DNA from 2 places in the Shewanella sp. Actino-trap-3 genome. Region 2 is predicted to be linked to the other one. Evidence: predicted binding sites of a transcription regulator. Region 2 holds the regulator's gene; the other holds the start of a gene.
The links. The regulator ArgR, encoded in region 2, controls arginine synthesis, uptake and breakdown. The targets are predictions, from matches to a motif close to ANTGAATANNTATTCANT.
Positions count from the first base shown of each region.

Region 1: CXF80_RS08680 (YjiH family protein) is a predicted target of ArgR. The motif match lies at 6,215-6,232, and genes of this name have one in related genera.

Region 1 covers NZ_PJCE01000001.1:2,031,669-2,048,232, forward strand. The annotation lists gene CXF80_RS08650 (Ig-like domain-containing protein) at 1-908, shown strand, start outside; gene CXF80_RS08655 (ice-binding family protein) at 1,183-2,652, shown strand; gene CXF80_RS08660 (hypothetical protein) at 2,801-2,989, opposite strand; gene ubiT (ubiquinone anaerobic biosynthesis accessory factor UbiT) at 3,204-3,713, opposite strand; gene ubiU (ubiquinone anaerobic biosynthesis protein UbiU) at 3,854-4,855, shown strand; gene CXF80_RS08675 (U32 family peptidase) at 4,865-5,782, shown strand; gene CXF80_RS08680 (YjiH family protein) at 6,401-7,753, shown strand; gene CXF80_RS08685 (PilZ domain-containing protein) at 7,911-8,276, shown strand; gene radA (DNA repair protein RadA) at 8,371-9,750, opposite strand; gene CXF80_RS08695 (PilZ domain-containing protein) at 10,244-12,628, shown strand; gene CXF80_RS08700 (alpha/beta fold hydrolase) at 12,829-13,743, opposite strand; gene serB (phosphoserine phosphatase SerB) at 14,285-15,271, opposite strand; gene CXF80_RS08710 (AhpA/YtjB family protein) at 15,433-16,107, shown strand; gene deoD (purine-nucleoside phosphorylase) at 16,178-16,564, opposite strand, start outside.
Region 2 covers NZ_PJCE01000001.1:4,072,144-4,088,707, reverse strand. The annotation lists gene tkt (transketolase) at 1-617, opposite strand, end outside; gene metK (methionine adenosyltransferase) at 1,391-2,542, shown strand; gene CXF80_RS20555 (GNAT family N-acetyltransferase) at 2,664-3,344, shown strand; gene CXF80_RS17785 (hypothetical protein) at 3,363-3,719, opposite strand; gene CXF80_RS17780 (GNAT family N-acetyltransferase) at 3,958-4,518, opposite strand; gene CXF80_RS17775 (hypothetical protein) at 4,522-4,740, opposite strand; gene CXF80_RS17770 (META domain-containing protein) at 4,863-5,336, shown strand; gene argR (transcriptional regulator ArgR) at 5,532-6,002, shown strand; gene CXF80_RS17760 (Dyp-type peroxidase) at 6,066-7,004, opposite strand; gene CXF80_RS17755 (ABC transporter ATP-binding protein) at 7,485-8,516, opposite strand; gene CXF80_RS17750 (ABC transporter permease) at 8,519-10,150, opposite strand; gene CXF80_RS17745 (extracellular solute-binding protein) at 10,281-11,288, opposite strand; gene CXF80_RS17740 (ferredoxin--NADP reductase) at 11,504-12,253, opposite strand; gene CXF80_RS17735 (DUF5610 domain-containing protein) at 12,298-12,930, opposite strand; gene CXF80_RS17730 (FMN-binding glutamate synthase family protein) at 13,341-14,828, shown strand; gene CXF80_RS17725 (hypothetical protein) at 14,977-15,168, shown strand; gene CXF80_RS17720 (hypothetical protein) at 15,423-15,638, opposite strand; gene CXF80_RS17715 (ABCB family ABC transporter ATP-binding protein/permease) at 16,196-16,564, opposite strand, start outside.

The DNA.
Region 1 (16,564 bases), 2.0 Mb from region 2:
TTAATATCACCTCATCAGTTACTTGGTCATCTGCCGATACACTGGTAGCCACTATGAATGCCAACGGTAAGTCAAACAGCGGTCTCGCTAGCGGCGTTGATGTCGGTACATCCGTCATTAGTGCAACACTAGACGGCAATTCAGCGGAAACGACCCTGACGGTCAAAGCAGCGTTACTCGACAACCCGCTGGCACCTGAATTGGGTGAAGTGGCGCGTTTTGCCATCCTTGCCTCACAGGCCATTACGACCACGAGTGGTTCTGCCATTGTCGATGGTGACTTGGCGATTCTTGACCAAGCACGCTCTTATTATGCAGGCTTTACCCCTGTCACCCCTGTCGAGGAGCATGCTGGCGAATTTGCCGAACTGACCAATGGCTTATCTTATGCGGGCGACGACAGCACACCCCCTTATGTTGTTCCGGTGCCTTATGCCTCAATGGTTGCATTTATCAATCAGTCGAGAACTGATTTAGGTATTGCCTATAGCTTTCTCGCGAAAGATCCTAATCCAAATGCTGCTACTCAGGTGCTTCCAATTGAATTGGGTAATCTGACCATGACTCGTGGTGTCTATAAAACGGCATCTAACGTCACTATTCAGACCGGTACTCTTACGCTTGATGCTCAAGGAGAGCCAGATTCTGTGTTCATCTTTACCATAGGCGGAGACCTAACGACTGGTGCTCCAGGTGGCGACATTGTCCTTAGCAATGGCGCACAGGCAAAGAACGTCTATTGGAGAACCGCTGGAAAGACCGTTATCGGCACTGGCACCAGCTTCGCTGGCAATGTCTTCGCTTGGTCAAAAGTGAATGTGCTTACCAATGCTATAGTCACAGGTCGACTAATGGCGGTTACAGAAGAGGTTACTTTGGATTCCAATGATATAACCAAAAAACCTTAGTTTGACGGTCGACTGACACGAGTCGACTTAACAAAAGACCGAGGAGACAGATAGCTTGTCTCCTCAAGGATCCCTAAGCGGTGCTGATATAAGCGCAAAACATTGCGATTTTTAAGCACCGTTACCGGTAAACCATTTACCTATCAATGAATGCCTTTTGGCATAACCGACCATTCACAGCAGCAAAGAGAATCTATTTATCGGCTCCATTCCCGATGAAGGACGTAAGCATTTTTGGTGTTGCGAGGTTAAATTTTTTTAAAGGATACAAAATATGCACACAAGCAAAAAACATTTTACTCAGCCGATGTGGGCTAGCGCCGCAGTGCTGCTTACCTTAGTCGCGGGTTGTAGTGACGATAACAACGAACCAGCTATTGTGTCCGTCATTGCGCCAGAAGTTGTGCCGACTATTAATATCAGCAATCCAAGTGATCTTGCTGCTAATGTGGCGATCAACCAACAGGTCACAGTAACCTTCAATGAAGCCATGGATGGGCAAACGATTAATGATGCCAGCTTTATTGTAAAAGATGCCAGCGAAACCGTCGTGGTAGGAGCCGTCTCTTATAATGAAACGAGTCATACCGCTGTGTTTGCCCCAAACAGTGATTTTACGCATAACACTCAGTACCAGGTATCAATCACAACGGATGTAAAAAATGCTAAAGGCGTCGCGCTGACCAGTGGCTTTAGCTGGTCATTTACCACCTCTGCGTTGCATGATGTTATTGCGCCACAAATAGTATCAAACGACCCGGTTGATCTAGCCAAGAATTTTGCTTTGAATAGAAATGTGACCGCTGATTTTAGTGAAGCGCTTGATCCTAATACGGTAAACGGATCCAGCTTTACCTTAAGTGATGGTACAAATCTTGTCCCGGGTGTGATTAGTTTTCAAGGCACCAAGGCAAGCTTCAATCCAGATGATAATTTAGCGGCCAATACGCTCTATACCGCGAGCCTGACTACTGCTATCGCCGATTTGGCGATCCCAGCTAATCTATTAGCGACGAAATTCAGCTGGAGTTTTACCACTAGTGCTGCCGCGGCTCTTGGGCCAAAACCGGTTAACTTAAGCACTGCTGGGGATTTTGCCATTTTGACTAAATCTGGTATTACCAATGTTCCAGCTTCCGCTATAACAGGCGACATAGGTGCAAGCCCTATCACGTCGGCGGCGATGGACAATGTAACGTGTTCTGAAATCAACGGTACTATTTATGGCTCAGACGTCGGATACACAGGTAGTGGTGTAGTTAACTGCTTTAAAGGCGCAGCACCTGATAATACTCTGGTTGCCCAAGCCGTGCTTGATATGGGCACAGCCTATAACGATGCTGCTGGCAGAACGTTACCCGACTATACTGAACTCGGTGCCGGTAATATTAGTGGCATGACGTTAGAGCCAGGTCTATATAAGTGGAGTTCAGGTGTGTTGATCACTACCAATGTGACCCTTTCAGGCAGTGCCAATGACGTGTGGATTTTTCAGATAGCAGGTGACCTTACTCAAGAGGGTGCCAGTCGTATTACTTTAGAAGGCGGCGCTCAGGCAAAAAATATCTTCTGGCAAGTGGCCGGAAGTGCCGGTGTAGCACTTGATACAACGGTGCATTTTGAGGGTGTGGTTTTGGCTGAAAAAGGCATAAGCTTAAATACGGACGCGACGGTTAACGGCAGATTGATGACCCAAACGGCCGCCACCTTAGATCATAATATCGTGGTCGAACCCGCTGAGTAGATCTGCTACTAGCTATGACTAGCACTAATATTCTAGCAATAAAGAGTCTAGCACTAGTCTAGCACTGGCAATATGTCACCATCCTTTGACGCTTTGCGTCGGAAAATCAATATCCGCTAAACTCAGTTTAGCGGATATTTTTATGGTCTTAATCAGCGACGATAGCGACATTCATTGTGATGTATGAACCCGAATGCCCTAAAAGGCTATCACCATAGGTGAAGCTGTTATGAACACCCCACCGACGTCGCTTAGTGTCGGTCAATGGGTTTTCGGCGATGGTGATAAAACCGACACTGAATGCATAAGGCACTGAATGCGTAAAACATTGGTCCATGAAGCACTGGAGCCGTGGATATCTTCGACAAGCCGACTTGCGGATCGGTTTGTGCCATTGATGGTATAAATTCAGACCCACAGCAGAGTCACAAGACCCATGGCTAAATCAATTCGCCATGCTTACGGACAAGTTGTCATGTCAACATTGAGCATCTGACATCGGCAAAAACGGCGCTAAATGCGCCGTTTTTTTATATTAAACAACAAGGCAATCACTCATTAGCTGTTAATATTTGCAGCATTTTTGCAAATTTTTCAATGCCAATTTGCGCTGGTTTAGGTAAGTTCTCTAATTCAATAGACAGCAACATATTTTTGACTTCTAACCCTAATTCAGTATCCCCTTCAATGCGTAATTTACGCTGGAAAAAGAGTGTGTCTGGATCTTCTTTACCTGCCGCAACCAAAACTAACTCAGGCACATTGGCACTGAATGTCACATCGGGCTGAGTAAAAGATCGCACCTGTAATTGTGTGTCCACACTCACCTCAAAACGTAAACCAATATCGTCGACACAAATACCGACCCACTTTTGCTGTAGAAAATGGAGTTCATCTGACATCAATTGTTCAGCTAACACTAAATTCAGTAGTTTATTGATGACGATTATTTTTAACTTTTCCGGCATCACGTTCAATGAACGACGGCTAACTTGAGGCGCAAAATGTAACAACTGTTGCGATAAGTGTTGCGATAATTGTTGTGTAAACGCTTGAGCCATCGAGAGTACCTACTTGGAAATAGAACGAGTAATAGAGTCAGTTTACTGGTAATTGATCTAACGAAACCTGTTTTAAATCAAATCATGTTAACTCAATCACATTTACACTCCTCTTCTTAAAAAAAAATGAGCACACCAAAATGGAACTCTTATGCCCCGCAGGTAATTTAGCGTCACTGAAAGCCGCGTTCAATGCCGGCGCTGATGCGGTTTACCTCGGACTTAAAGATGACACCAATGCGCGTTCGTTTGCAGGCTTAAACTTTTCGGCCTCACAGCTAACGCAAGCCACCCAATTGGCCCATCGCCAAGGCCGAAAAGTCTTTTTAACTCTAAACACCTTTCCTAAACCCGGTGAAGAACATCGTTGGTATCAAGCCGTCGATTTAGCGGCACAGTTAAACATGGATGCACTCATAGTAGCGGATCTATCATTGCTCGATTATGCCCACCAGCACTACCCACACCTTCCCTTGCATTTATCAGTACAGGCCAGTGCCACAAACCTAGGTGCATTGTCATTCTATCAACAGGCTTTTAATATTGAGCGAGCAGTGTTGCCACGAGTACTGTCAATGAAACAAGTTCGAGATTTAGCCAAAGTGAGCCCGGTTGAACTTGAAGTCTTTGCTTTTGGGAGTTTATGCATCATGGCTGAAGGACGCTGTCATTTATCATCTTATGTCACAGGCCAATCACCTAATACAGGCGGCTCATGTTCCCCTGCTAACCATGTGCGCTGGCAAGATGCTGGCAGCGACAAGCTGACTCGGCTCAATGATGTGTTAATCGATAAAGCCGATGCGAGCCAACAACTAGGTTATCCCGTGGTCTGTAAAGGCCGTTATGTTGCCGAATACGATCATGACGCAAAATATTTACTGGAATCACCTACCAGTTTAAACACCTTAAGCTTATTACCTGAACTTGCCCGAGCGGGGATCAAATCACTCAAAATTGAAGGCCGTCAGCGCAGCCCTGCTTATGTTAGCCAAGTCACTCACGTTTGGCGCAGTGCTATCGACGCTTATTTGGCCAGTCCCGAGTCTTTTCAAGAACAACCGCAATGGTCACAAGCGTTAGCAAAAGTATCTGAAGGTCAAATTACTACATTGGGCGCTTATGAGCGTCAATGGCAATAAGGTTGCACAATGAAAATATCACTTGCTCCAATTAGTTACTGCTGGTCAAAAACTGACGTTGAACATTTCTATGATCAAGTCGCGTTAAGTAATATCGATACCGTTTATTTGGGTGAAACAGTGTGCAGTCGCCGTCGTGAACTGAAGTTTAACGACTATCTTAACCTTGCCAATATGCTTAAATCTCACGGTAAGCATGTGGTGCTATCGACCATGGCACTAATAGAAGCACAATCTGAACTCAATGAGCTAAAACGGGCGATTGAGAATGGTGATTTCAGTATTGAAGCCAATGATATGGCTGCGGTGCATTATGCGCACCAAGCCAAAGTTCCCTTTGTGTGCGGACCAACAATTAATAATTACAATCGAACCAGTCTTGATTTATTGCATCAAAAAGGGATGTTCCGTTTTGTGATGCCTTGCGAACTATCACAACAATGGTTAAGTTCAGTTATTAATCAGGGTAATAAACCTAAGTTTGAAATTGAAGTGCTCGGCCACGGATATTTACCATTAGCTCATTCTGCGCGTTGCTTTACCGCCAAACATTACCAACTTCCTAAAGACAAATGCCAAACAATTTGCCAACGACACAGCAAAGGTTTACTGGCTCAAACCCAGGAGTCGCAACCTTTATTACGCTTGAACGGTATTCAAACGCAGTCAGCGGCACAGGTGAATCTGATTAAGCAAATCCCACAGATGGTGGATATGGGCATTGATTATTGGCGGATATCGCCCAATAAATTAACCGATATTGCCATGGGTTCAGATCTTGCCCATGCATTAGAGCATGCAAAAAACAACTCACTGAATATTGAAACCCTGATCAAAAAACAGTTAAATGATCAAAACCATGCATCGATTATCAATCATCATTGTAATGGTTATTGGTTAGGATTACCCGGCATGGACTGTGCCTAAAATCCCAAAAACCTTCCGAATGGGTCCTGAATATACCCAAGTCACTTCAACATGCTCGTTTCAAAGAGCCCTTAGGATAACTGAAAAAGGCAGTGATTGAAGAGAAAGGTAACTCCCTTTTTAATATCACGATTCCTAAGTCCCTAAGTCCTAGTATCTAGTATCTAGTATCTAGCAGACTGAAGGTCGCCCTAGCAGCCGTAGGTGCCCTATTCCGAGAACCTTGAACTCTAATCCTGTATTTCGAGGTTGTGGGTATAAACGCACTAGCGCCATTAATGAAAGTGAGCATCACGAGAAGGATATCCGTGCTCATTAATGGCGCTAAAACAATGCATATCAACATAAAGCCAAAGATAAAACACCTTAGCAACAAATATCCAATCTAATGCTTATATTAGGGTTTTATTATATACCCTGACCTTTACCCTAAGTAAATATCTACTCACATTTAACTAATATCTATTCGACTAAGTATTCGTTTTACATACAGCAGATAAGGGGGTAACCTTGCCTACCCAAAAAACACAACTGAATGGACATTCAATTTCTGTCCATGATAAACCGTTGGGTAGCACAGCTGGCCAACTTAAAGCACATAAGTAAGGTGTATTTAACGTGACACAAAAAACACATAGCATTAAAACAATTCTCACCTTTATTATTCCGTCACTGATTGGCTTACTACTGTTTATGACGCCTATCAATATTGAAGGTTCGATTACCATTCCAATTGCCATTATCTCAAAAGCATTGCAAAGCCAAATGGGCAGCTCGATCCAGCTTATTGTTACCTGCATCGTTGTATTAATGGCATTAGCCTCGTTGCTCACGAGGCTCATTAATCCTAAATTCGTGCGTAAAAGCACTTTTTTACGCACTTTGCTGAAAGTGAATTTATTTTGGTTAGCCATACGAATATTAGGCGCAATCTTTATCGTGATGGTTTATTTGCAAGTGGGACCAGAAGCAATTATTTCATCGGCAACCGGTGGCTTAGTACTGAATGATTTAGTGCCTGTACTGTTTTCAGTATTCATCTTTGCTGGCATGTTATTACCACTATTACTCAATTTTGGTTTATTGGAATTTTTTGGCACTTTATTGACTAAAGTGATGCGTCCCATATTCAATTTACCCGGACGCAGTGCCATTGACTGTATGGCCTCTTGGCTAGGTGACGGCAGTGTGGGTATTTTAATGACCACCAAACAATACGAAACTCGTTTTTATACCGCGCGCGAAGCTGCTGTTATTGGCACAACCTTCTCTGCGGTGTCGATAACCTTTAGCCTAGTGGTCATATCACAAGTCAAACTTGAACACCTTTTTGTCCCGTTTTATCTCACTGTGTGTTTAGCCGGTTTTGTTGCAGCAATCATAGTACCTAAATTACCTCCGCTGTCATGGAAAAAAGATAATTACATCGATGATACCCCTCGCCATGAAGATGACGAAACCATCCCAGCCAGTCATGGGGTATTTTCGTGGGGATTTGAACAAGCAATGCAACGCGCCTCTAAGGCCGGTGGGATAAAGCATGTGCTAACTGAAGGGGTTAAAAACGTTGTTGATATGATATTTGGGGTGATCCCTGTTGTTATGGGTATTGGTACCGTCGCATTGGTGTTAGCTGAACATACCCCTCTTTTTAACTACTTAGGGATGCCATTTATTCCACTATTAGAGCTGCTGCAAATCCCTGAAGCCACCGCAGCGTCGAAAACGATTGTGGTGGGATTTGCCGATATGTTTATTCCCTCCATTTTAGCCAGCTCTATTGAGTCAGACTTAACCCGTTTTGTTATTGCCGCATTATCGGTCACTCAGCTTATTTATATGAGCGAGGTAGGTGCTCTTTTGATTGGTAGTAAAATCCCAGTTAACTTTTTTGAGCTATTCGTTATCTTTATTTTAAGAACCTTAGTGACGCTTCCTATTATTGCATTAATGGGCCATTTACTGGTGTAGTTGAAGCAAGAGAACTTAATAACTCAATATAAAAAAGGAGCACAACGTGCTCCTTTTTTATGCTAAATATTCTCTGCGTAATCAACAAAAATCAAGTATGCTTGAAAGATAAACATTGACTCAGTGTAATAGCGGTACTGATAAATAAGGGTAAACCATGGACAACAGGCGTAAATTTTCTCGTATATTATTTGATGCCAGTGCTTATATCGCACAAACAGAACAAACTTGGCGAACTAAGATTTTAGATTTAAGTCTCAATGGCGCATTAGTTGAGCTACCGCTAGGATATACCGGTCAACTCAATAGCATCTTAACTCTCGAATTTATGTTACCTGATTCTGATATCGAACTAAAAATGCAAGCCGCCATTGTGCATAAAACACCTGAGCACCTTGGCTTAAAATGTACTCATATCGATGTTGAAAGTATTACTCACCTTCGCCGAATTATTGAACTGAATATGGGTGATGCAGAATTATTAAATCGTGAAATTACGTCTTTAATCACTCCTGTACCTTAAAAATTGACCGATAATCATTGTCAGTTAACATGCCAAAAGGGTAAGTCAATGACCTACCCTGTTAATCGCAAGTTCCAGCGCTATCAATCGAGGGTTATTTAATTAGTTCAAGTAACTCATGGATAGTTTTAACGGGGATAATTTTTGCGCCAAGCCCTTCCATGGTTTTATGATAATTACGAAATGGAATAAAAATTTCCGTAAACCCATGCTGCGCAGCTTCCTTTACCCTCGGCACACCACTATCAATTGGGCGCACATCGCCGTTTAAGCTCAACTCCCCCATGATGCAAGTCGTTCTAGGCACGACAAAGTCATTTAAACTGCTCAATAATGCGGTTACAAGCGCTAAGTCGATACAGGTTTCTGACTCATCAATTTTCAAACCGCCCACTATATTAAAAAACGTATCATGGAATATCTTAGTTTTAGTATGTTTACGTAAAATACCAGTTAACATCTTAATTCGATTCATGTTTAATCCAACACACACGCGTTGTGGGAACTCTGATTCAGTTTCCGTGGTTAAACATTGTATTTCTAACAGTAAGTTACGGTTACCTTTACGTATACAAGTAATAGTCGAACCCGGTGAGTCAGTGGTCGAGCCTGATAGGAATATTTCGCTTGGGTTATCAACGCTGAGCATGCCGCGCTCACTCATGCGGAATATACCCACGGTATCAACATCGCCAAAACGGTTTTTATTGGCGCGCAAAGTCCGAATTTGACCGTCATTGGTATCAATATGTAACAATGCATCGACGATATGCACTAAGGTTTGCGGGCCGGCAATTTCGTTATTTTTATTCACATGAGCAATAATAAACATAGTGACATTATTTTTTTTACAATATTGGGTAAAGGCCTGTGCCGCTGTTTTAACTTGTGAGGGTGACCCTGGGCTACCATTTGCCGCATCAGTAACCACAGCTTGAATAGAATCAATCACGGCAAACTTAATTTGCTTAGCGTCTAGCTCCTCAATAATGGCTTCTACGCTGGTTTCAGACAGCAGATACAAGTTATCTTCGTTGTAATTAAGCTTTAAACGATTAACCCGGTTTTTAAACTGAGATAATGACTCTTCAGCCGTACAGTACAATGAAGCCATTGATTGCGACATTCGCGCGACCAAATCAGATAACAGGGTTGTTTTACCCGCACCAGGATCACCTGAAATAATATTCACCGACCCTGTTGTTAAGCCACCGCTTAATACTCGGTCCAACTCCCCTATCTGAGTCAGTCTTTTTTCGGCGTCCTCTGACTCAACTTCACTGAGTTTTTTCGAGCCGCCGCCGACTCCACCCGCATACCCGAGTACCGATGAGCGTGACGTTGAACTCTTTGATGCTGATAATTTCATTTCGACCAAAGAATTCCACGCACCACAACGACACTGCCCCTGCCAACGCGGATAATCTTGGCCACAATCGTCACAAACAAATGTCATTTTTGGAGCTTTAGCCATGTTAATTCCCATGTTGTAAATCAATTAAATACATTACGATTCAACTTATTCAGTCCCAGCCCTAATAAATAATCGCTATTAAGACACTATTTTTACTACTTATACTTATCATCAACAACAAGGAAAAATGGCTGCTTAAACAACTCAAACCTATAACAACAATAACAAGGATATTTAGCCAGAGCGTTGCCAACGGTTACAATCTTGTCCACACACGATATAAATAAGCGATAAGTGAGTAGCAAGTTGCACTTGTTATTAGTTACTTGTTACTTGTTACTTGTTACTTGAACCCAGCGTGACTAAGCGTTAGATCAATGCCACGTTATCATTAATACACTAGGTTAATATTAATGGCGGATCAATTACCCACAATATCATTTCAGCATACTTCTCGAACATCACTGAAATATATATTACTATAAAGATCAGCAATTTCTTGCCGATAAAGATATCAGCCAGACTCACCATAAGCATTTGAAACGACATAATAATGAGTTTAGACAATCACAGTGCATTAATTGAACAACTCAAACCACTGTTCATGGAACCTGATTTTCAGGACGTGTTCGAACAGTTAACTTTTGACGAATCTAATTCAACCCGTTTTCTTTTGAAAATGGAGTTAAACCGTATCTCATCTTTATGCACCCGAATTATTGATTTGCGTCATAAAACGGAACTGCCCTGTGAAGAAGTCATCGTCGCCAATCAAAAGCACTTTCTAGACGCACCCGCTAAAGAAGCCTTGTTACAAGCACTGCCGTTATACCGTAACAAATATACCCTAGGGGTATATGAGCACGTTATACAAACCCATAAATCACGGCGCATTAAGCTAAGAGAAAATGGCCCAGTCGAGATTGTTAACCAAGAAAATCCATTTCTTGTACCTGGAGTCGTACTCGGCAGCTACTTTAATCGCTGCGAAGAACGCATGAATTATAGCATTCGGATTATGGTTTCTCAGCAAGGAATAACTGAAGTTAATGGCGTTACCCTTGATTTATCCGTCGGCGGTGCCCGCATTAAGTTGCCATTAAAACATCACTTAGACCAAGACAAGCCATTACGGGTAAAGCTACTAGAACTCGGTGATGAATTTTACCTAGAAGATTTACAGCAAGGCGTTGATTATCAAATAGTCGATATTCAAAATAAAGATGATAGTGCTATCTTTAGACTGAAAAGACTTGGCGGCGCAGAGGCATTAGATAACGTGCTATCCAAGCTTATCCGCAGCTATAAATTTCGTTATAAAGTGGATGTCAACGACGTCATTGTAACGGCGACAGGATTGGGTTATGAACGTCACTACTTGCCGCTATTAACGCATTTACCGCTGTTTGCTTCTATTATTGACGGCAAGCCAGAGATAACCCACCAATTGCTGGGTAGAGGTAACCAACCGATCCAACATTATTTTCAAGATGAAAATAAAATCAGTCAGTTGCCTAGTTTAATTAATAGCAAGCGCTTAAGCCAACTTATCAAATACCCAAGCAATAGCGATTATTGCTACCTCTTCAGTTTTACCCATAAGACTAACGGTAAATTATATTTTTATTCTGCTAACTTAGCAGAGCTTAAAGCGACCAAAAATATCCATTTATTTCTAGGCTTTGCCTCAGCAAAAGCCAGTTGGCGAGTGTTTAAAATTATCACCCAGCCGATTGATCACAGTAAAAACTACAAAACATCTACCTTACCGGGTGATGATGCACGATATGCTGCCCTAACAGAGCAACAATTATCTCAATTTAGCCATACTTTACAATTAATTGATTTAACTAATAAAGATGCTCGTAAAGACTATCAATCTTGGTCTGTTCAATCCGATGTTAATGGCCTAAAGATTTTTGCTCAAGCTAAAGTTAACCAAAACAATATCAAAAAAGTATCCATGCCATTTAGTGAACGGCGCCATGAGGCTCGATTCGTGTTTAAAACCTTAGTGACGATCGAACAAGGTGGTAAACAGGTTACAGGCATCTCTCATGATATTTCGAGCAGAGGTTTACAGCTGACTTTAGAACAATCAACTAACTTTACTGAACCTGGTGCCGTGTCATTGTCATTTCCACGTCTTCAAGCCGCAGCTGGCAAGGCCAATTTAACCCATTTACCTTATCAATTAATTCGTAGCAGGATGAATGGATTGACCTTGCATTTAAGTGCCACCATTGGTCATTCACCGCACGAAGGCGTCGAGTTTTTAAATAAACTCATTGCCCACAATAAACAAAAACTCGAACAATTATCAGATAATGAAGGTCAACAAAAAGAATTGGCCGATGGCATGAAAAACCTTGTTATGCGTCAGTTACCTGGGGTACCTTACTTTATCGAAAAAACAGTAAAAGCCGCAAAAATGGCTTATATAGGTATCGGCACGACAACCGACGAAATCAGCCATCTATTTGCCCAAGACAGTGACAAAGTGCTGCAGTACAATTTACTGCCACTATTGGACAACAATGTATTAAAACAACAGATTATAGATCCTCTCAAATTGATGAAACCGAATCACGAAATGGGCTTTTTTGAGGTGTTTATGCAACTCACTCGCCATCCTAGAGGTGCAGTGCAGATCCAATGTAAGCTCAAATCTGAACTGGGTAACAACGCGCAACAGATTCAATTTATTACCCAGAGTAAAAAAGTCGGTCGCTTTATGGCATTAAGAGTGTATGTAGGAGCAACAGACAAGCCCGATATGAGCTATATTAGACGCGAGCTAGAATATATCCACATTCATGCTCACCACCGAGCAAAGCAGTTGGAAGAACAATTGTGGAAAGTTATCGGTTCAGGTGAATTATTGGATATTACCACTGAAGTTGAAATCCGTTTCCCGAGTGTAATGACGCTTGCTTAACCAATCTTTAACTCACTTCAACTCGGCTTAAGATCTGGGATAAATAAACCACAATAAGAGTATTTGACCTATTTAATATCGAACTTGAGATTTGTTTTGCTAACAAGGCGCATCGAGCTAGCCTATTGCAAGTTAATATAACGCAGTGAGCGGGACAAAGGATTGTTTGATAACCGTTTATTATCCCGAACTAAGGTTAACTAACCTGACAATGATAAATACCATTGTTTAATTTGTACAAAGTGATCTTGCTCGGCTTGTCGATCAGTCAACATCCCCGCATGATCATAGTCCAATAAATTGCCCTTTTCTTTGGCGAGCAAAGTGTACTTAACCTGGCTAAAACCGCATTCATCTATCATATCGCGCACATCGGATGGATTGCCTAAAACATGATCGTTTTTACCAGCGATAAACCATGCTGGCGGCCACACTGCTTTTGCTGCCGCTTGGGCATAATGAAAATTATCGTCATGATCAATCCAATCACCCCTGACCCAATCAATGGTTTGTAATAATGATGCACTGCTCTCATTATCCATGCCGACGCGAAATCGACTGGCGTCAAAATAGCCTTGCCTGGCAATGCAAAATGGCGCAAACCGATTCCAGAAAAAATCGACCATCAACCATTTTTTAAGTGATCTCACCTTGATAGTACGTTTACAACCAAAGGTGAGTAACGAGGCAACGCTTGACTGTAAATGAGTATACCGAGCCAAGCTGCTCGCCATTAATACCCCGCCCCATGAATGGGCACACCAATGCACTTTATTAACTAAAGGATGACGCTGTAAAATAAACTGTTGCACCAATGGCAATTGTTCACGGATCACCTCACCTTGACCCAAAGTAAAGTCGCGATGAATTTTAGGCTCACTTAACCCTCGCCCCGCGGTATCCATCACATAAATATCAAAGCCAGCTTTAGCTAAAAAACAGCCTAAACCACGGCCTGAGTCACTATAAAACACCCGTCCATTAGACATAGCACCATGCAGCATCAAAATAGGCACCCCAAGAGCCGTTGGCGTAGTATGACGAATGTGTCGCAGATGCAATTGGCCATTACGGTAAGGGATAAACAGTGAGTCTTGTTGGATATCTGTTGTCAAAATAGGCAGTTATGTTAGTAATAATGAATCTCAAACTAACACTACTGCCGTGAAACACAACTAGAATAGCGTCTTCATTCTAGTGGTAACCTTAATGCTTATCCTGAGCTAAGATGATGTAATACCATTTATCAGTATGTACACTGCACCAACGACCTACCCGCTACGCCTGTAATAAAAACACTAACGCGCGTAAATCAACATGGTGTCTTGTATTAGCACATCTGCAGCGGCAATTAATGTAGGCTTGCCATTCATCAGAATGTACACTGCGCCAACGACCTACCCGCTACGCCTGTAATAAAAACACTAACGCGCGTAAATCAACATGGTGTCTTGTATTAGCACATCTGCAGCGGCAATTAATGTAGGCTTGCCATTCATCAGAATGCACACTGCGCCAACTGCCTACCCGCTACGCCTGTAATAAAAACACTAACGCACGTAAATCAACAGCTTGCCTTATATTAGCACATCTGCAGCGGCAATTAATGTAGGCTTGCCATTCATCAGAATGTGCACTGCGCCAACGACCTACCCGCTACGCCTGTAATAAAAACACTAACGCGCGTAAATCAACATGGTGTATTGACACATCTGCAGCGGCAATTAATGTAGGCTTGCCATGAAATGCCACACCTAAATCGGCAGCTTGGATCATCGCAATGTCATTGGCACCATCACCAATCGCCACTCGTTGCCCTGATGCAATGGCCCATTGTTCGGCGCACTGACTAACCACTTTCGCCTTAAATTGAGCATCAACAACTTGACCAGTCACTTCGCCACTGAGCTTGCCATCCACAATAACCAGTTCGTTGGCAAACGCGGCATCCAGACCCAGTAATGTTTTTAAATAGCTCACAAAGGGTGTAAAACCACCGGATGCGACCACCAATTTCCATTGATGCGATTTTAGCTCGGCTAACATGGCTTCAAGACCGGGCATTAACGGTAACGTATCGCACAGTTCTTGAATAATGGCAGCATCGGCACCAGCAAGCTTACTGACCCGTAGCCTTAAAGACTGCTCAAAATCTAACTCACCACGCATTGCGCTTGCCGTGACTGCGGCAACGCCTTCACCAACACCGGCCATGGCAGCGAGTTCGTCAATACATTCAATGTCAATGGCTGTAGAGTCCATATCCATCACTAACAAACCCGGTTGATTTAGGCGTGCTAAAGGTTGTTGAATAAGTACAATTTCAGCGGCTATGTTCTGTGGAAATGATGCAATCCATTTATCATTTACTGTTTGAGTCGACAGTTCAAAACCTAATAAATCATTCTGCCTGACTAGCTTTGCGATATGAGCATCGGATGAAATTAACGATAACCAAGATTCAATCTCAGTTGAGCATTCAACACTAAAAATAATCCGACAACGATACGGAAAATAAGATTGTAAGCTCAGTAAATAATCAGATTCTTGATAACGATATAATACACGTCCTAGATGTTGATATTTATCACAAATATCTGAAAACAAGAAATTTAGTAAGACATTGTCACGTTGTTCCAGCATCAATATGGCCTCTTAGTATGTTACGACTATCTACTGACAAATTTTTCGATTAATATAGCTTTTTGATGATTCTGTGTAATGGGACCGGCACTTAATGGCTGCTCGACAAAAACAGCCTCAAGACAGCTTCCAATTAAATAGAAAAAACACTAAGGATTAAAGTGATTTTTGTTAAAGGTCTTAAGAAAAGACAAAAATTCAGCAGGATTGTGCAAATCATAGTGGCAATAGCGCTGATCTTCGGTCTGATGTACTTGTGGCAATCGAGTTTACGTAATGGTCAAAAATTACTAAATTCACAAACAAAAGTGATGGCAAGATTGTTAGCACAGCAAGCCGCTAATGGTGCCGCTCCGGCGATGTTTCTGCAAAATGATGAACAACTGCAATGGTTAGCATCAGCACTGGCTGCAGATCCCAAAGTGATGTCGGTCAATATCTATAATTCGCAAGGTGTCAGGTTAGCCTTTGCCCAAAGCGTATCTTATGAAAGCTTAGAAGCGGACTCAGAGGCGTTAAAAGGCTTATTAAAGCCGTATCCTCCTTTAATTGAAAACGTCATTCAAGATGATAACAATTTAGGCTATGTCGAAGTGCGTTTAAATCTGGATATCTTTTTTGACGAAATTAAAATCTTGCATGAACAGAATATGGAATTACAGCAAATGATGTTGATCGTAGCGGGCTTCATTGGCTTATTACTTTCACGGGCTTTATCATTTAAACGAGCAGATTTTGATCGCCGAAGGACTCGGGTCAAATTACATAAAAAAACCAAAAAAATATCGTTGACTCCCCAGCCGACTTCCGAAGCCGATACCGATAAAAACCAGTAATCTACAAAACAAAAATGGGCACTAATCAGTGCCCATTTTATTATGTACAGTAAAAAATGTACCGTAAAGATTAGAACGTTAACGCTGCATCTAACGTCATAATAATCATGTCGCTGAATGTTGTTTGACGCTCATCAGATGTGGTTTTCTCACCAGTACGGATATGGTCTGATACTGTCGCAACACATAAGGCTTTAGCGCCTAACTCATGTGCAACACCATATAAACCAGCGGCTTCCATTTCGACGCCTAAAATGCCCATTTTCTCCATAACATCAAACATTTGTGGATCTGGAGTGTAGAATAAATCAGCTGAAAATACATTACCAACACGGACTTTAGTGCCATGTGCTTTAGCAGAGTCAACCACTGCACTTAATAAACTGTAATCAGCAATTGCGGCAAAGTCATTATCTTTAAAGCGTAAACGGTTCACTCTAGAATCAGTACAAGCACC
Region 2 (16,564 bases):
TCAAAACGCTTAGGCGTATCGTCGGTAAACCAACCTTCAACATGACCATCGATAGAAATACCGTTGTCATCCCAAAATGCCACTAACTTACCAAGACCCAATGTGCCCGCTAATGAACTGGCTTCGTGAGAAATACCTTCCATTAAACAACCATCGCCTAAGAAACAGTAGGTAAAGTGATCAACAATCTCGTGACCAGGGCGATTAAACTGAGCCGCTAAGGTTTTTTCAGCAATTGCCATACCAATAGCATTACTGAGCCCCGCGCCTAAAGGACCGGTTGTGGTTTCAACGCCAGGGGTGTAACCATATTCTGGATGACCAGGGGTTTTTGAATGTAATTGACGGAATTTTTTTAGCTCTTCAATTGGCAATTCATAACCCGATAAATGCAGTAAAGAGTATATAAGCATAGAGCCATGACCGTTTGATAGTACAAAACGATCGCGATCGACCCAGTTAGGATTAGTTGGATTGTGCTTTAGAAAATCATTCCATAGCACTTCGGCAATATCAGCCATACCCATAGGGGCACCTGGATGACCAGAATTGGCTTTTTGAACCGCATCCATACTTAGGGCGCGAATGGCGTTAGCGAGTACTTTACGAGATGACATGCTCTCTCCTGCTTGTTTGTGAGTAGCTGACAATTGTGAAGTCATATTTTCCCCTACTAGGCGATGTGACGCAAATTAAAATTTCTCACATTGCATATTTATACCCAAACGACCTCGAAAGACAGGATTGTGCATGTCCAGAATTGACCCAGTTCAAGGGTCTAGAAATAGAGCGCCTGCGGCTGCTAGGAGCGGACTCAGTCCTACTAGGGACAGCTTCAGAAACGATAACAAGAGATAACAAGCGAACGCTGCGCTCACGGATAGAGCGGTCTAGCACCTAGGCTCGTGGCTTATCATCTCTTGATATCGCTCGTCACCGCTTGTCATCTCAGGAATAGGGACCGCTTCGCTGCTAAGATTTTATAGCATCAAGCAGCGAAGCGACCTAGTACCTAGCCATATGCTCAAATACCAATGAAGGGCATTGATGAGCTAAGTCATTATTTATTGACAGTCGAGCTTGAAAACAGCGCCATATCAGTCAAACATAACCTTATATCGCCATTTAAAGCCTAATAATCAACCCTGATATTGTTCAATTTTTGGCACTAAAGTGATTATAAAAAACTATAAAAAAATCTAAAATTATTTATAATCAATTAGTTAATTAGCAACGAAGCTAAAAATAGTTATTTTGAATATAAAATATTCATGCATCACTGCACAATTATAAAGTTAAATTCGTATAGGGGGGGTGTTATCAGATTCGATTTCGACTAAAATAGACGTCTAGACGTATATTCAAATGCAACCAACGAGATTTTCCTATTATGGCAAAGCACTTGTTTACCTCTGAGTCTGTCTCAGAAGGTCATCCAGATAAAATCGCCGATCAGATTTCTGATGCGGTATTAGACGCAATACTTGAGCAAGATCCAAAAGCTCGTGTTGCGTGCGAAACATATGTTAAAACCGGTATGGTATTAGTGGGCGGCGAAGTCACCACTTCTGCTTGGGTAGATATTGAAGAAATTACCCGTAAAACCGTGCGCGAAATCGGTTACACCAATTCGGATATGGGTTTTGATGCTGATTCATGTGCTGTACTGAACGCCATTGGCAAACAGTCACCAGACATTAATCAAGGTGTTGATCGCTCAGATCCGGCTGAACAAGGCGCGGGTGACCAGGGCTTAATGTTTGGCTATGCCAGCAATGAAACCGATGTATTGATGCCTGCACCGATCACTTACGCGCACAAATTAGTTAAGCGTCAGTCTGAAGTGCGTAAAGATGGCACCCTACCTTGGTTACGCCCAGATGCGAAAAGCCAAGTAACGTTTGCCTATGACGATGGCAAAATCATCGGTATCGATGCGATTGTATTGTCAACGCAACATCGTGAAGACGTGAAACAAGCTGATTTGATTGAAGCGGTAATGGAAACCATCATCAAGCCTGTATTACCGGCACAATGGTTAAATAAAGACACTAAATACTTTATTAATCCTACCGGTCGCTTTGTAATTGGTGGACCTGTTGGTGATTGTGGTTTAACCGGACGTAAGATTATCGTAGATACTTACGGCGGAATGGCCCGTCATGGCGGCGGAGCATTCTCTGGTAAAGACCCATCTAAAGTGGATCGAAGTGCCGCTTACGCTGCACGTTATGTGGCTAAAAACATTGTTGCGGCTGGCCTTGCTGATCGCTGTGAACTTCAAGTGTCTTACGCCATTGGTGTGGCAGAGCCAACATCTATCAGTATTGAAACATTCGGTACCGGTAAAGTGTCTGAAGAAGTGTTAATCAAATTGGTTCGTCAACACTTTGAGTTACGTCCATATGGCTTAACGGCAATGCTAGATTTGGCACGTCCAATCTACCAACAAACAGCCGCTTATGGTCATTTCGGTCGCGATATATTCCCTTGGGAAGCAACGGATAAAGCTGAAATGCTTCGGGCTGATGCAGGGCTATAATGAAGAAACGAATATCGTCTTAGCCTAGCGACTTTAGGCTAAGCAAAACGATATCAAAAAAAAAACCGCCATTGGCGGTTTTATTTTATCTGATTTATTAGACAATTATTTGATCTCACAAATGGCTCACGTTATGTATCACCCCACTTGGCTAGACACAAAGATAACGGCAAACCACCAGCCATCTGTTGCGACTAAATCCATTGCGGTTAACCCGAGTGCAACTAATCCGACTGCAACTAATCCGACTGCAACTAATCCGACTGCAACTAACCCGAGTGTAACTAATCCGACTGCGATTGAACTCACGGCTATCAAGCACTGTGCCAGTAAACTTTCTGTTATAAAAGCGTGGTCTGCAATCAAATTATTTTATCGTCAGCATATGCCCTATGCTCGATTAGCCCAAAAAGAAGCGGTTGCTGTGATTCATCACCTACACTCTTCTGACACAGATAGCACAGACTTAAACCAGCAAACAATCGTTGCCGCAATAAGAATTAAACCGATAGGCCAATATCAATTGATAAGTGGATTATTAGTCCATCCTCACTATCGTGGCCAACAACTTTCAAGTCAGTTATTGCAATTTATCGCACCCAAATTAACGAGTAGACATTGCTTCTTATTTGCCCACCCCTGGTTAATTGACTTATATCAACGGCAGCACTTTGTGGTGATAGATCCGAGTGCGTTTGCTAGGTTACCGGCAGAGATAATGCAGTTATATCATCGATATCACAGTGAACAACGGCCATTAGTGATAATGCAACTCCATGACGCTGAAGTGACAGCGCCATAAATACGGGGTGATGCTCAGTTAACAATGGTCAAAATGCGCCGTTTCAACACACATAAACGATACTTGCTGCATGGTCATTACCGGCACCACTTTGACACAAATTGACGCCTTATTAATCCGCTCGACTTGGGTAAACAATGTAATCGCTGCATGGTAATCATTGGTTACCCCACAAAATAACCACGTTTGTTGCCAGCACACAAAATATCCCGACTGCTGCAACTGTGGATCATCTTCATCTTGTAAATCAGCTGCAACACACTCAAACGTCTCACTCGCGTCAGTCAATACCGCAGCAATCAGCTTCATATTGTCAAACGCCGATAACCTTAAGCCAAGGTAAGGTAAAAAAAGTGTTTCAAAGTCAGTACTCATAATATTCCTAATAAATAACCTCAGCTCGGGATAGCAAGCGATAATCAAACAACTCTTTGTCCTGCTATCGGTGTTGCATTGACTGACAATAGGGCCACAACTAACACGTCAATGCCCCTTGTTAGCAAAGCCAATGGCCAGTTTGATATTGCAGACTTGAAATAAATCGGTTTTTATCGATATATCCCATCCCTTATACCGCCTTGACGTTAAATAACCACCTTAACGACACAATTGATCAGATACCATTTACCGTGGCAGTGGCAGTGGCCAGTAAACAATAATCACGTTGTTCAAAACTAAATTGATCAATCTCTGTCATCGCCGCTTTTTGTTGATGCGCGGCTAATGAACGCGCATTGTCTGCGGCGACATACGTAATCATAAATGGAAAGGTATTGCTTACTTGTTTTTTTAATTCAGTGACTAACGCCGAAAATACTCCTTGGCCACGTTTTGATTCTTGGATCCAAACCGGCCCATATTGGCATGAATTAGTGGTCGATAAAGTTTGTCCCTCTAAATCGGTAAACTTAATTTTTTGAATAATATGGCGATACAATGGTTGCGCGGAAAAAAAGGACCATTTGGCTGCCATCACATAACCAATGATTTGCTCTTGCTCTTCTGCCACGATAAACCAATGCTGATTGATAAGCTGTATCACCTCGCCTTTGCTGAGTGAATGAGCATGAAGTTGGTTATTTGAACCTAGCAACTCATCATCTACATGAGCACGTTCTAACTGCACAATAGCAGCAACATCGGTTAATAACGCCTTACGGATAATAAATGACAATGATTATTCCTTTGACCCTGAATTGGGAGATTGTTTCTTAGACCATTCTATCACTAGCGCAACAGGCAGCGGAGACATAATTAATGTCCCCACACCAATAAGTAAGGCAATGACTAATATACCACTGACTTGCTGGCCTATATCACTTTGCCAATGTAATCCTACGCCCACCAGCAACATGATTAAACCAACGATATGCAACACTTTGAGTATTTTGATCATTTTAGACTCTTTAATACGTTAAATAATGTTCATTAATTCGAAAAATTACAATTATTTACGCTCTTAATCACCTTCAAGTAGTAGAATAACGGCAATTTTTTCGTATTTGGAACTCTCTTCGCATGATAAAGCATATTCTTGGCGCCACCGTTATATTTTTAGGCCTGAGTGCTTGTCAAAACCACACTCAAATTGTCTCAAATGAACAATTAATTGGTACTTGGCATGTAGAAGTCGTCCTTGACACTCCTACCATCAATAATAGCCCAGCAAAATTAGTTTTTGCCCAAAATGGTGAGTTAAGCGGCAATAACAGCTGTAATCAATTTTTTGGTCATTACGATCAACAAGGAAATCGACTCCAAATGGCACCATCGGGATCAACTATGAAAGCTTGTGTGGATAGTTTAATGGCCCAAGAAGCGGATTTAATGCACGCTATTGCACAGGTACAACAGATTGATTTCTCAAAAGGCAAACTCAATCTGCTGTCTGAAAAGGGTGATACGCTATTGGTACTAACAAAACAATCATCGCCACGATCGTTATATAAAGAATCTTCAGATAAAGCCTCTTTAAATACAGCACCATATTAATTTATGGTTTATAACCTCAATACTGTGAATTATTCACTTAAGTCGGTAGACTTATTACTCACCCAAGTGTCAGCTTAAAGTTCCACTGCAAAATGAATTTTTATTCAATAAATCTGATTCTTTCTTGACTTAACAAGCCAATATATTCAAAATGTGCTAGTTTTTTGAATAACAACTATAAGATGAATTATCACTATGCCAGCGACAAGAAATCAGGATGAGCTCGTTCGAACTTTTAAGGCGATTCTGAAAGAAGAACGTTTTGGAAGCCAAAGCGAGATTGTTATTGCGCTTCAAGCCGAAGGATTCGGTAATATTAATCAATCTAAGGTCTCTCGCATGCTCAGCAAGTTTGGTGCTGTGCGAACTCGAAATGCTAAGCAAGAGATGGTGTATTGCCTCCCTGCCGAGCTAGGCGTTCCGACTGCGGGTAGTCCAGTTAAGAATTTAGTACTGGATGTTGACCATAACCAAGCCATGATTGTGGTAAGAACCAGCCCAGGTGCAGCGCAATTAATTGCACGTTTGCTCGATTCAATAGGCAAACCAGAAGGCATATTAGGTACCATTGCCGGCGATGATACTATTTTTATTTGCCCAGCAAGCATAAAAACTATTGATGATACTCTCGAAACGGTTAGATCCTTATTCAACTATAGTGAATAAAAAAACTGTTCCAATAAAAAAGCAATGCCATGGCATTGCTTTTTTATTGCCTAGAATCGGCGTTTACACATCATCAAATTGAGTTAAAAAATCCAGTGATGGTACAAAAAATGACGACCCAGTCAACGCTTTAGTAAACGACATTAAATGATCATGATTTCCATGACCATCACCGTGCACCATACTGCGGAGCATTTTTTCGAAATTATCAGGTGTACGGCATACAGAAAGAAACATTAGCCCTTGTTCTCTAATCGAACCATATGGCATGCTTTGGCGTAAAATCTCTAATGCGTTACCCTGTGGGTCCTTTAAATTGACTCGTTTCGTATGGCTGGTTAATGGCTTATCTTCTGACTCGTACTCAATATCATCAACTTTGGTTCGACCAAAAATATCTTCTTGTTTTTTAAGTGGTAAACGATGCCATTTACTTAAGTTATGCATGTATTTTTGTACATGTAGATAACTACCAGATACAAAGTCTTGATCTTCATCACCGACGAGCGCAACTTGTTGACGATGGCGCCCTTTAGGGTTTTCAGTACCATCAACAAAGCCGGTTAAATCACGACTGTCCATAAATCGAAAACCGCGCTCTTCATCGACTAACTCAACCAAATCCTCAAACATTTGATTAATTTCATTAGCAACAAGATGCAAAATATCATAACGATCGCAACGGATATGAACAAACAGATCATATTCCATCGCGGGAGCATCACGATTACCGTCATTCATTGCAGGAAAAGGTTTCAATAATGCTGGACGAGCTTCTGGATAAAAAGTATCCCAAAAATTGGCCCCAATACCCACAAAGCCATTAAAAGCACTGTCTGCATACTGATCCGTGAGTTCGTAAATGTATTGCGCCACATTAGCGATGGACGGACGTAGTTGATCTTCAACACCGTCATTGGCATTAAACATCAAGTACACACTGTGTAAATTCCCTTCTGCGCAAATCCCTAACTGTTCACGAGGCATAACTTGGTTACCCATATTAACTCATCTACCTTAATACTTTATGTCGGCCTAAATGGTTATAACTTAACGCTTTGATGTAATTAAGTAGTCATTAGATAACCAATAGCATCTTTTATCAATTCCGCTAATTAATAGCTTATCTTAATTCAATATACATTACCCGAAGTGTACTCACATTTAGCTGATTTGTATCACCTATTGTACTCATATTATCTCAAGTAAAAGATTGAACATCTGTTGTAATTGATGACTCACTTAACTCGAGTTACAGGATATTCTACGTAAGCCGACATCATAGTATTGAGCTTATTTGCTATCGAACTTGTCATTTATTTGATTAACCGACCCAGACTCTTATGACTGCTGCTGCAAGTGATGGTCTATTTTAAATTAATGCAGCACAGTGGACTAGACAGTAAACGATTTTATAACGGGTTATTATCCAGGGCGGAAGTTAACAATTATGCCCAAAAATTAAGATGACCACATCAATCGTTAATTAAAAATGACTAGCGGATGTGGCGCAATGCGAATATCAACTCGTTGACCTGGTATTAGTGTCGTTGATTGGCTACTTACATCCAAGATATCAGCGCCAATTTTAACTTGATAATGGCATACAGTACCTAGAAAATGCCTTTCAACAATATAGCCACGACCATCGATATTAGGATGAACTTCAATTTGCTGTGGCCTTAATAATACTTGCCCTTGGCTTCCAATAGGCCAAGGTAATTTTTCAGTACTATTAAGAGTGCCAAGAGCATAATCGACTTGATAACGAGTCGTTACAGTAACAGGTAAATAATTACCCGCTCCTAAAAAATCAGCCACGTAGCGCTCTTTTGGCGAACTGTATAAGGTTTCAGCTTTGCCATGTTGAATAATGGCGCCATCTTTAAATAATGCCAGTTTATCTGCGAATACAAATGCCTCATCTTTACTGTGAGTCACAAACACCGCGCTCACATTTCGCTTTTTCAATATGGCACGAATTTCCAGCATCATCTCGTTACGTACCTGCGCATCAATATTGGAAAAAGGTTCATCAAGTAATAATAATTCAGGTTGATAAGCTAAGGCACGCGCAATCGAAACTCGCTGCTGCTGTCCGCCAGATAATTCATGAGGATAACGAGATGCCAAGCCAGTTAATTTAACCAGATCAAGCATCTCATCCAACCGAGTTAGGCGCTCCTTTGCATTAAGGTTTTTAACGCCAAATAAAATATTATCCGCCACGGTTAAGTGTGGAAATAAGGCATAGTCTTGAAAAATCATGCCGACACCACGTTGCTCACTAGCCACAAACACGTCATCACTGCTCATCACCTGGCCACTAATACTGATACAGCCTTGGCTAATAGTTTGCAAACCTGCAATCACGCGCAACAGTGTGGTTTTGCCACAACCACTGGGGCCTAATAATGCGACAATTTCACCTTGCAGCAAGGTAAGATCCAAATGACGCAAGATCACTTGACCTTGATAATCACTACAGATATTTTCAATGGTTAAGGTTGACATAATTAGCCTTGTTGCTCCAAGGAGCGATTAAGATAAATCAACGGAACAAGCCCTACTAACACAATAACAATCGCGGCTAATGCACCGTGTTCAAGCTTTTCATCTGAGACAAACTGAAACACATAAGTGGCTAAGTTTTCAAATCCGATGGGGCGTAATAATAATGCTGCGGGCAACTCTTTCATACTTTCAATAAACACCAACAATGCACCGGCAAAAATCCCTTTACGCAATAAAGGTAAATGAACACGCCAAAGCAGTTGAAGTGGGGGTTGCCCCAAGGTAATACACGCCATGTCCAAAGAAGGCGAAATACGCTTATAGCTGTTCTCTAAGCTACCGATAGATATGGCAATAAAACGCACACAAAAGGCAAAAATCAGGGCGAACACGCTGCCAGTCAATAACAATCCCGGCCCACGTTCACCCAGCCAATAGTAAACATCGTTAATCGCAAAATCAATCAATGTCAGTGGTACCAAAACACCAATTGCCAGAACGGTGCCCGGCAAGGCATAACCAGTAGAGCTTAGTCTAGAGGGAAGATAATCACTTTTGCGCGGACTGACTCGACGGACAAACATCAATATCAGTGATAACAGCATACACACAGCACTGACGATAGCGGCAATGTATAAGCTGTTAAGGCTATATTGCCAAAAACGTGCATCCCAACTCTCGTTAAAATAATCAATGGCATAAACACATAACACGGTAAAAGGCAGCAAGAAGGCAATAAATAACAATAATGTGCAGTAGCCTAGCGCAATCCAGGCCTTAGTTGATGACAACACATATCGATCGGCTTCATTGAAGGATGATTGCTTTTGAAATAATTGTTGTTTGCGACGGGCAAACCGTTCAACACCAATCATAGAAAATACCACCAACAACATAATTGCCGATAACTTAGCGGCAGCCGTTAAACTGCCATAACCAAGCCATGTGTCGTAAACAGCTGTGGTTAGTGTAGGAACGGCAAAATAACTTACAGTGGCAAAATCTGCTGCGGTTTCCATAGCCACTAGGGCAACGCCAACAGCTAAAGCAGGCCGTGCCATGGGTAATGCCAGTCGCCAAAAACTGCGCCACGGACTACAACCCATCACCCGTGATGCATAAAGCAAATTTGAAGATTGCTCCATAAAAGCGGTTCGGGCTAATAAGTAAATATAAGGGAATAGTACTAACGACAGTATTATTGCCGCCCCGCCAAGGCTGCGTATCGCGGGGAAATAATAATCATGAGGTGATTGCCATTCAAACCAGTCCCTTAGTGTACGTTGCACTGGGCCGGCATAGTCGAGCATGTCGGTATAAACATAAGCAACAATATAAGCTGGCATAGCCAATGGAAGCAGTAATAACCACTGAAAATATCGTCGAAAAGGAAAGTCACAGCGGGCAATTACCCATGCGGCAGGAATGGCTAATAGCACAGAGCCAAGTCCGACCAACAACATCAGTAATAAGCTATTGGCTATGTATGTCGGCAACACTGTATTAAACAAATGACTAAATACAGCTTCGTCAGGAAGAGTGGATTGCACTATTAAGGCAATCAGCGGCAATGTTAATATTACCGCGATAAAATAACCAGTAAGCGACCAGCTTCTGGTTAGGCCTAAAATCATAAATAATACCGAGTTAACTCAGCGCACCCAACTCATTTTATCGATACTGTTAACCGTAACAATAGTGCGCTAAAAAAGTTTACGTGCGCTTGGCTTAGAGGTTGATCGTCTATTAAGGTTCGAGCCTTAATTACAGGTCAAATTTCACTTCGTCGAGTAATTTAACTGCCGCTTCGTGGTATTCTGCCAACGTGTAAATCGGTAAGCTGTCGGCCTTAAAATCACCCCACGAGGCCACTAATTCAGACGGCGCCACATCAGCCTTTACCGGATATTCCATGTTCACTTCAGCATACATTTTTTGCGCGACATCTGAGGTAAGGAATTCCATTAATTTAATTGCATTGTCTTTATGAGGAGCATGTTTGGCTAATGCCATTCCTGATACGTTGACATGAGCGCCACGGTTCTGTTGATTAGGAAAATTAATGTCGACAGCTTGCGCCCAACTTTTTTGGTTTCTATCCATTAACATATTGCCGTAGTAATAGCTGTTACCGATAGCAATATCACACAAGCCTTCTTTAACGGCTAATACTTGATCACGATCATTACCTTGAGGCTTACGGGCTAAATTAGCTTTAACCCCTTGTAGCCAGGTTTTAGTTTTCGCTTTACCATCATGAGCGATCATCGAGGCCACTAATGCGACGTTATAAGGGTGTTTACCGCTGCGAGTACAAATTTTACCTTTGTATTGTGCTAAGGCTAAGTCCTCGTAATCAATATCAATTTTACCAGTACGATCTTTAGAAGAATATAAATTACGCACGCGCATAGTTAGTGCGAACCAATTGTGTTGTTGTGAGCGATATTGAGGCGGAATATTATGGTCAATAATGCTGCTTTGGACCGGAGAAACAAGATCTTTATCCACCAACTCCATCAAGCGAGAAAAGTCTGATGTCAGTATTACGTCAGCAGGAGATAAACGACCTTCACGCGCTATCCGTTCAGCAATGCCATCTTTAGCAAATACGACATTAACGTCGATACCACTTTGTTGGGTAAATTTTTCTACAATGGGCTCAATCAGGAAAGCTTGACGATAAGAATAAACCGTTAATGCCTCTGCTGCACTGACAGAAGAAGCCACACAAGCCAACCCTAATAATGCGACACTTTTTAGCAACTTCATTAATCAACGCTCCCTAACTGAAACAATATTGCGCCATCGTCGACGCGATTGATAATGGTTATCAATTGCAATAGGGTAAGTGATCATCTTAAAAGGAGCAAGTGCTGTTTCACTCGGGATAGTGAATTTTTAAGCGGGGGAAAGAATGCCCACACAAATCAGTAAACACTGATGAGGATCTACCATCACGGCATTAGTGTTTATGATTTATGATATTACCAATATTTTTCGACCGTTATTTGCCCAGGAGCACGTCGAAGATTTTTGGCTAATCCTTTATCTACTAGGGCTATTTGAGCGTCACTTATCATCCCTGGGTTACCACAGATCATCACTTGAGAATGTTCTGCATTAATCCCTAACCCCGCTTTTTGTTCAATTAATCCACTGCTAATGCCATCAGGAATGCGACACGATAACCCTTCAGGATAGTCTTCACGGGTCACAATCGGAATAAACACAAACTGCTGTGGATGTTGTTCAATAAACTGGTTAATGGTTGCTAAATAAGCTAAATCTTCAGCGAAACGGACACCATAAACTAATACGACTTTTTCAAAGCGTTGCCAAGGTTCTGCCGTTGCCAGCATAGAGATAAAAGGACCCACAGCGGTACCCGTAGCAAAGAACCATAAATGTTTGCCTTGCAATACGCCGTTAGGCACTTCATCTAAGGTCATAAATCCAGTCGCTTTGGGCGTCACTTCGATGGTGTCTCCCGGGTTTAATGCTTTTAGATCTGGAGATAATTGCCCATCCTCTACCGACACCGCCAGCACTTCGACATAATCCGTACCTGGAGAATTTACCAGTGAATACGCCCGCGCGACACGCTTTTCATCACGCATTTGGCTGAGCTTAATAAACTGACCTGCGATAAAAGGTTCGACATCGGCTTTGATGCGCAATGAGAATAATTTATCATTCCAATCAATGCGCTCAATTACCTTACCCGTTGTCCACATAGTCACTATCCTTATCGCTGAAAGCCTATCTTAATCATAAGAGACTAAGTAGCTTGAGTCACGCTTTGTGATCCATCTTTAGTCGACTTATCCTGTCTAAATTGCGCTAACCCTTGCTGTATCAGCTCATATGTTTTATCAACACCAGCAGCAATATCGCCCTCTAGTACTTTTAAACCAGACAAAATATCACTTGCCTCTTTAAAACCGTGATCGATTGCATCTCCAATTTTGAGCATAAAGCTGTCAACTTGTTCATCGAGCACCATAGATTGGTTTTGTTGTTGATGCACAGAGAAAAACGCTGTTGCAAAGCTAACAATACGATCAGCAGTTGCTTCTGGCGAGTAATCAACCCCACTCGCAAGGCTCTTTTGGACTGAGTTTTCTCCTCGCATTGGTGCAAGCTCTTCGTTAATGGCTTCAATCGCGGCGCGATAAAGTAATGCCATGGACTTGTCACCGGCAGCAATGCTCACTTCCTCTTGTGCTGCCAGAATGTTGTTATTCATTATTTGACGACTGAGTTGGCTCGCTGATATTTTGGTGGATAAGTTGACCGCTGAGCTAGCGTTATTGGAAGCGGCTTGAGTTGACGAAGTGGCGGCACGGGTTGAAGTGCTTTTACTTTCTAGTGCAGGGGTCGCATTAGTTGAAGCCGCATTGTTAACATCCATAATAATTTCTCATTTAGCATAATAGATAGCCTAAATATCGACCAAAAAATGAATCTCTGAAGTCATAATAGATAAATATAACGATTCATCTCATTCACCCCCTTACGATATTAATGGCGAACTAAAGGCCTATATTGCATAACGATAATGTAAAGGATAGCCCAAATAACAGCGTTAATGTGTACATTAGCAATACCCGCTAAATTGAAAAAGTAAGCTTCAACGCATCACAATCGCATCAATTAATGCCTTACTACTGCAAAAGAAAACCGTTTGATAACGAGGTCAAAAGTGTAACGATATAGTTACCTCGTATTGGTTATTGCTAATATGGCTAGTTAATAAGATTAATTTTATCATTATCACCCATACTGAGTCTCTCACACTGAATTTTAATTAAGGACAAAAATATGCTGCAACAACATTGGTTTATGTGGGGAATAGATATTTTTTCTGGTCTTTTATTAATGTTATTCTGGTTCTTGCTCATTGCGGTAATTTACATGTTTATCGCTGATAAACTGCAAACTAAACAAGCCATTCGGCATAACTACCCTGTCATCGGCCGTTTTAGGTATATTCTAGAAAAACAAGGCGAGTTTTTTAGACAATACTTTTTTGCCCAAGACCGCGAAGAGCTGCCATTTAATCGCGCCGAACGCAGTTGGGTATATCGCGCCGCTAAAAATGTTGACCGCACCATTGCGTTTGGTTCTACTCAGATCTTAGATAAACCGGGGGCAGTAATGTTCATGAACTCAGCATTCCCCATCAATGATCATGACACCCATAAAACCATCGCTGTCACCATTGGCCCCGATTGTAATCACCCTTACATAACCGAGAAAATTTGCCATATATCAGCAATGAGCTTTGGGGCATTATCTCGCCCAGCGATTACAGCACTATCCCATGGCGCAGCAAAAGCAGGCTGTTGGCTCAATACTGGCGAGGGAGGATTAAGCCCTTACCATCTAAAAGGTCATTGTGATTTAGTATTTCAAATAGGCACAGCTAAATACGGTGTCCGTAATGCTCAAGGCCATTTAGACGCACAAAAACTCACCGAAATTGCAGCGCATCCTGAAGTCAAAATGTTTGAAATTAAGTTAAGCCAAGGTGCTAAGCCCGGTAAAGGTGGTATTTTACCCGCCATAAAAGTGACTGAAGAAATTGCCATTATTCGCGGGATCCCAGCGGGACAAGACTCAATTAGCCCCAATGGACACATTGAATTAAACAACGTAGCTGACATTGTCGATATGATAAATCAGGTAAGAGATATTACCGGCAAACCAACAGGAATTAAGGCTGTGTTAGGCGATATGTCTTGGGTAACCGAATTCCTGGATGAAATTGAGCGCCGTGGTATTGAGCATGCACCAGACTTTTTTACCTTAGACAGTTCCGATGGCGGTACAGGCGCAGCGCCACAAGCTCTGATGGATAATGTGGGCTTACCACTACGACAGAGTTTACCGTTACTGGTTGATTTACTGAATGAACGCGGCTTTAAGCAACGCATTAAAATTATTGCTACGGGGAAAATGATCATGCCCTCATATGTGGCATGGGCATTAGCCACTGGTGCCGATTTTATTGCTTCCGCCCGTGGAAATATGTTTGCCTTAGGCTGTATTCAATCGCTGCAATGTAACAAAGACACTTGCCCCACTGGCATTACAACTCATAATACACGGCTACAAAAAGGCTTAGATCCTAAAGATAAATCGGTACGTGTCGCAAACTATAATCATTTTTTACACTATGATTTAATCATGATCGCACATTCATGCGGCGTAACAGATCCAAGATATTTAACCCGCCACCATGCTCGTATTGTGCAATCGTCTGGGGTCGCAGTCACTCTCGATAAACATTACCGACATATGCAATAGTGTAGGTCATGAACCCCAGTAAATTACAGGGCTCTAGTGCGCGGATTACTTTGCCGAAAATGAGAAAAGGTGTATAATATGCTTGATATTGATCACAATAAGTAGTCTTATTGTGATTTAAAGAGGCATCAATCCAGAGGGTTTCGTATTGAATATAAAAACGAATGCAGTAGATCTAAATGCAAAAAGCTTAAGTTTAAGCTGTAAAAACTGTAATCGAATGACAGAAATCGAAGGAGAATTAGTATGCTTTGAACAAGGAAAAATTAAACGTTTAACACTAGACCCTTCTCCAGCGGCACTGATAAAAATGGTGTGTATTAGTTGGCAGAAAAAGTAATCAATTGTTAATCAACAGTCGAATTAGTCATTACAGAAGCAACTTACTATATCCCGATCTTCTTCCAAGTGTTTTATCCGCCAAAAAACCTAACATTAGCGATTAAAGCCATAATGGCATCCCAAAAGATACACTGATATCAATTCATTAGCATCATAAGTCAGTGCAAATCGATATAACAGTATGAGTTGATTCGAGCGAGTTAAACAACAAAAGTGTGTCCTGCGTGTCATCATTTTGTTTAATTGGCTAGGTTATACAATACTCTTATCGAGATCACTATCCATCGCCTTAGCTAACGTCACGCCACGAGTCGTCACCCTTAAACCAGCACACAAATCGTTGTACACTATTTTAATTGCATCATCAGACATGTTACGCGTTTTTAGCATTGCCATAATAGCAAACCAATCTGTTGTCACTTGATGCCGGGTGCCTTCTAGCGCCGCAATTAACGCAATATTATGCACAAGTCATCTCCATACACGAATCTGCACCTTTAATAAAATCCAGTTGATTGAAAAACAATGTTATCTGAGATATATAACTCACGAGTAAGGCTATAGATTAACTGCGTTAATCACTATCGTCAAAAAATTCATTAGCCATAGATATAACAATTCGGTTTAAACACCATTCAGCGCTGTTAAAGTGTTCCATTATAGAGTGCTTACGCTATAAAAAGGTTTTTATTTATGCCCCACTTAACGACTTCGCTGGTGATAATTCTTACTCATGGTAAGAGAATGATAAACCCAAACGCCCGTTTTTACGCCACATCATCATATATACCTAAACGACCTTGAAATGGAGGAGCCAGCATATCAAGAAGTGACCGCGTTCAAGGTTCTAGGAATAGGCCTGCTAGAGCGACCTTCAGTCTGCTAGGTTCTAGAATTTAGCCGCACAGCGTACTGGCATCTAATCCTCTCGTTTTTAGCTTGTATAGGATCTAGCCCCGCTAGCGTACTAGCTTCTAATCCTCTCACTTTTAGTTTATATAACGCAGAAACATGTTTATCGACACTTAGCCCTTCGCCAGATTTTCTTGTTCATTTTGAATATGCCAAAGCCGAGCATAAAGACCCTGCTGAGCTAATAAACTAGTATGAGTGCCATGCTCAACAATATTACCTTTACTCAATACGACTATTTGGTCTGCATCAATAATGGTCGATAAACGATGGGCTACGACTAAACTTGTGTGACCTTTTGCAGCATCTCGCAAGGCACTTAAAATAGCTTGCTCTGAGCGTGAGTCTAATGAAGACGTGGCTTCATCAAACACTAAAATAGGCGCACCTTTCAACACAGCACGAGCAATAGCAACACGTTGTTTTTCGCCGCCGGAAAGCTTTAATCCACGCTCACCGACCTTGGTATTGCCTTTATCTGG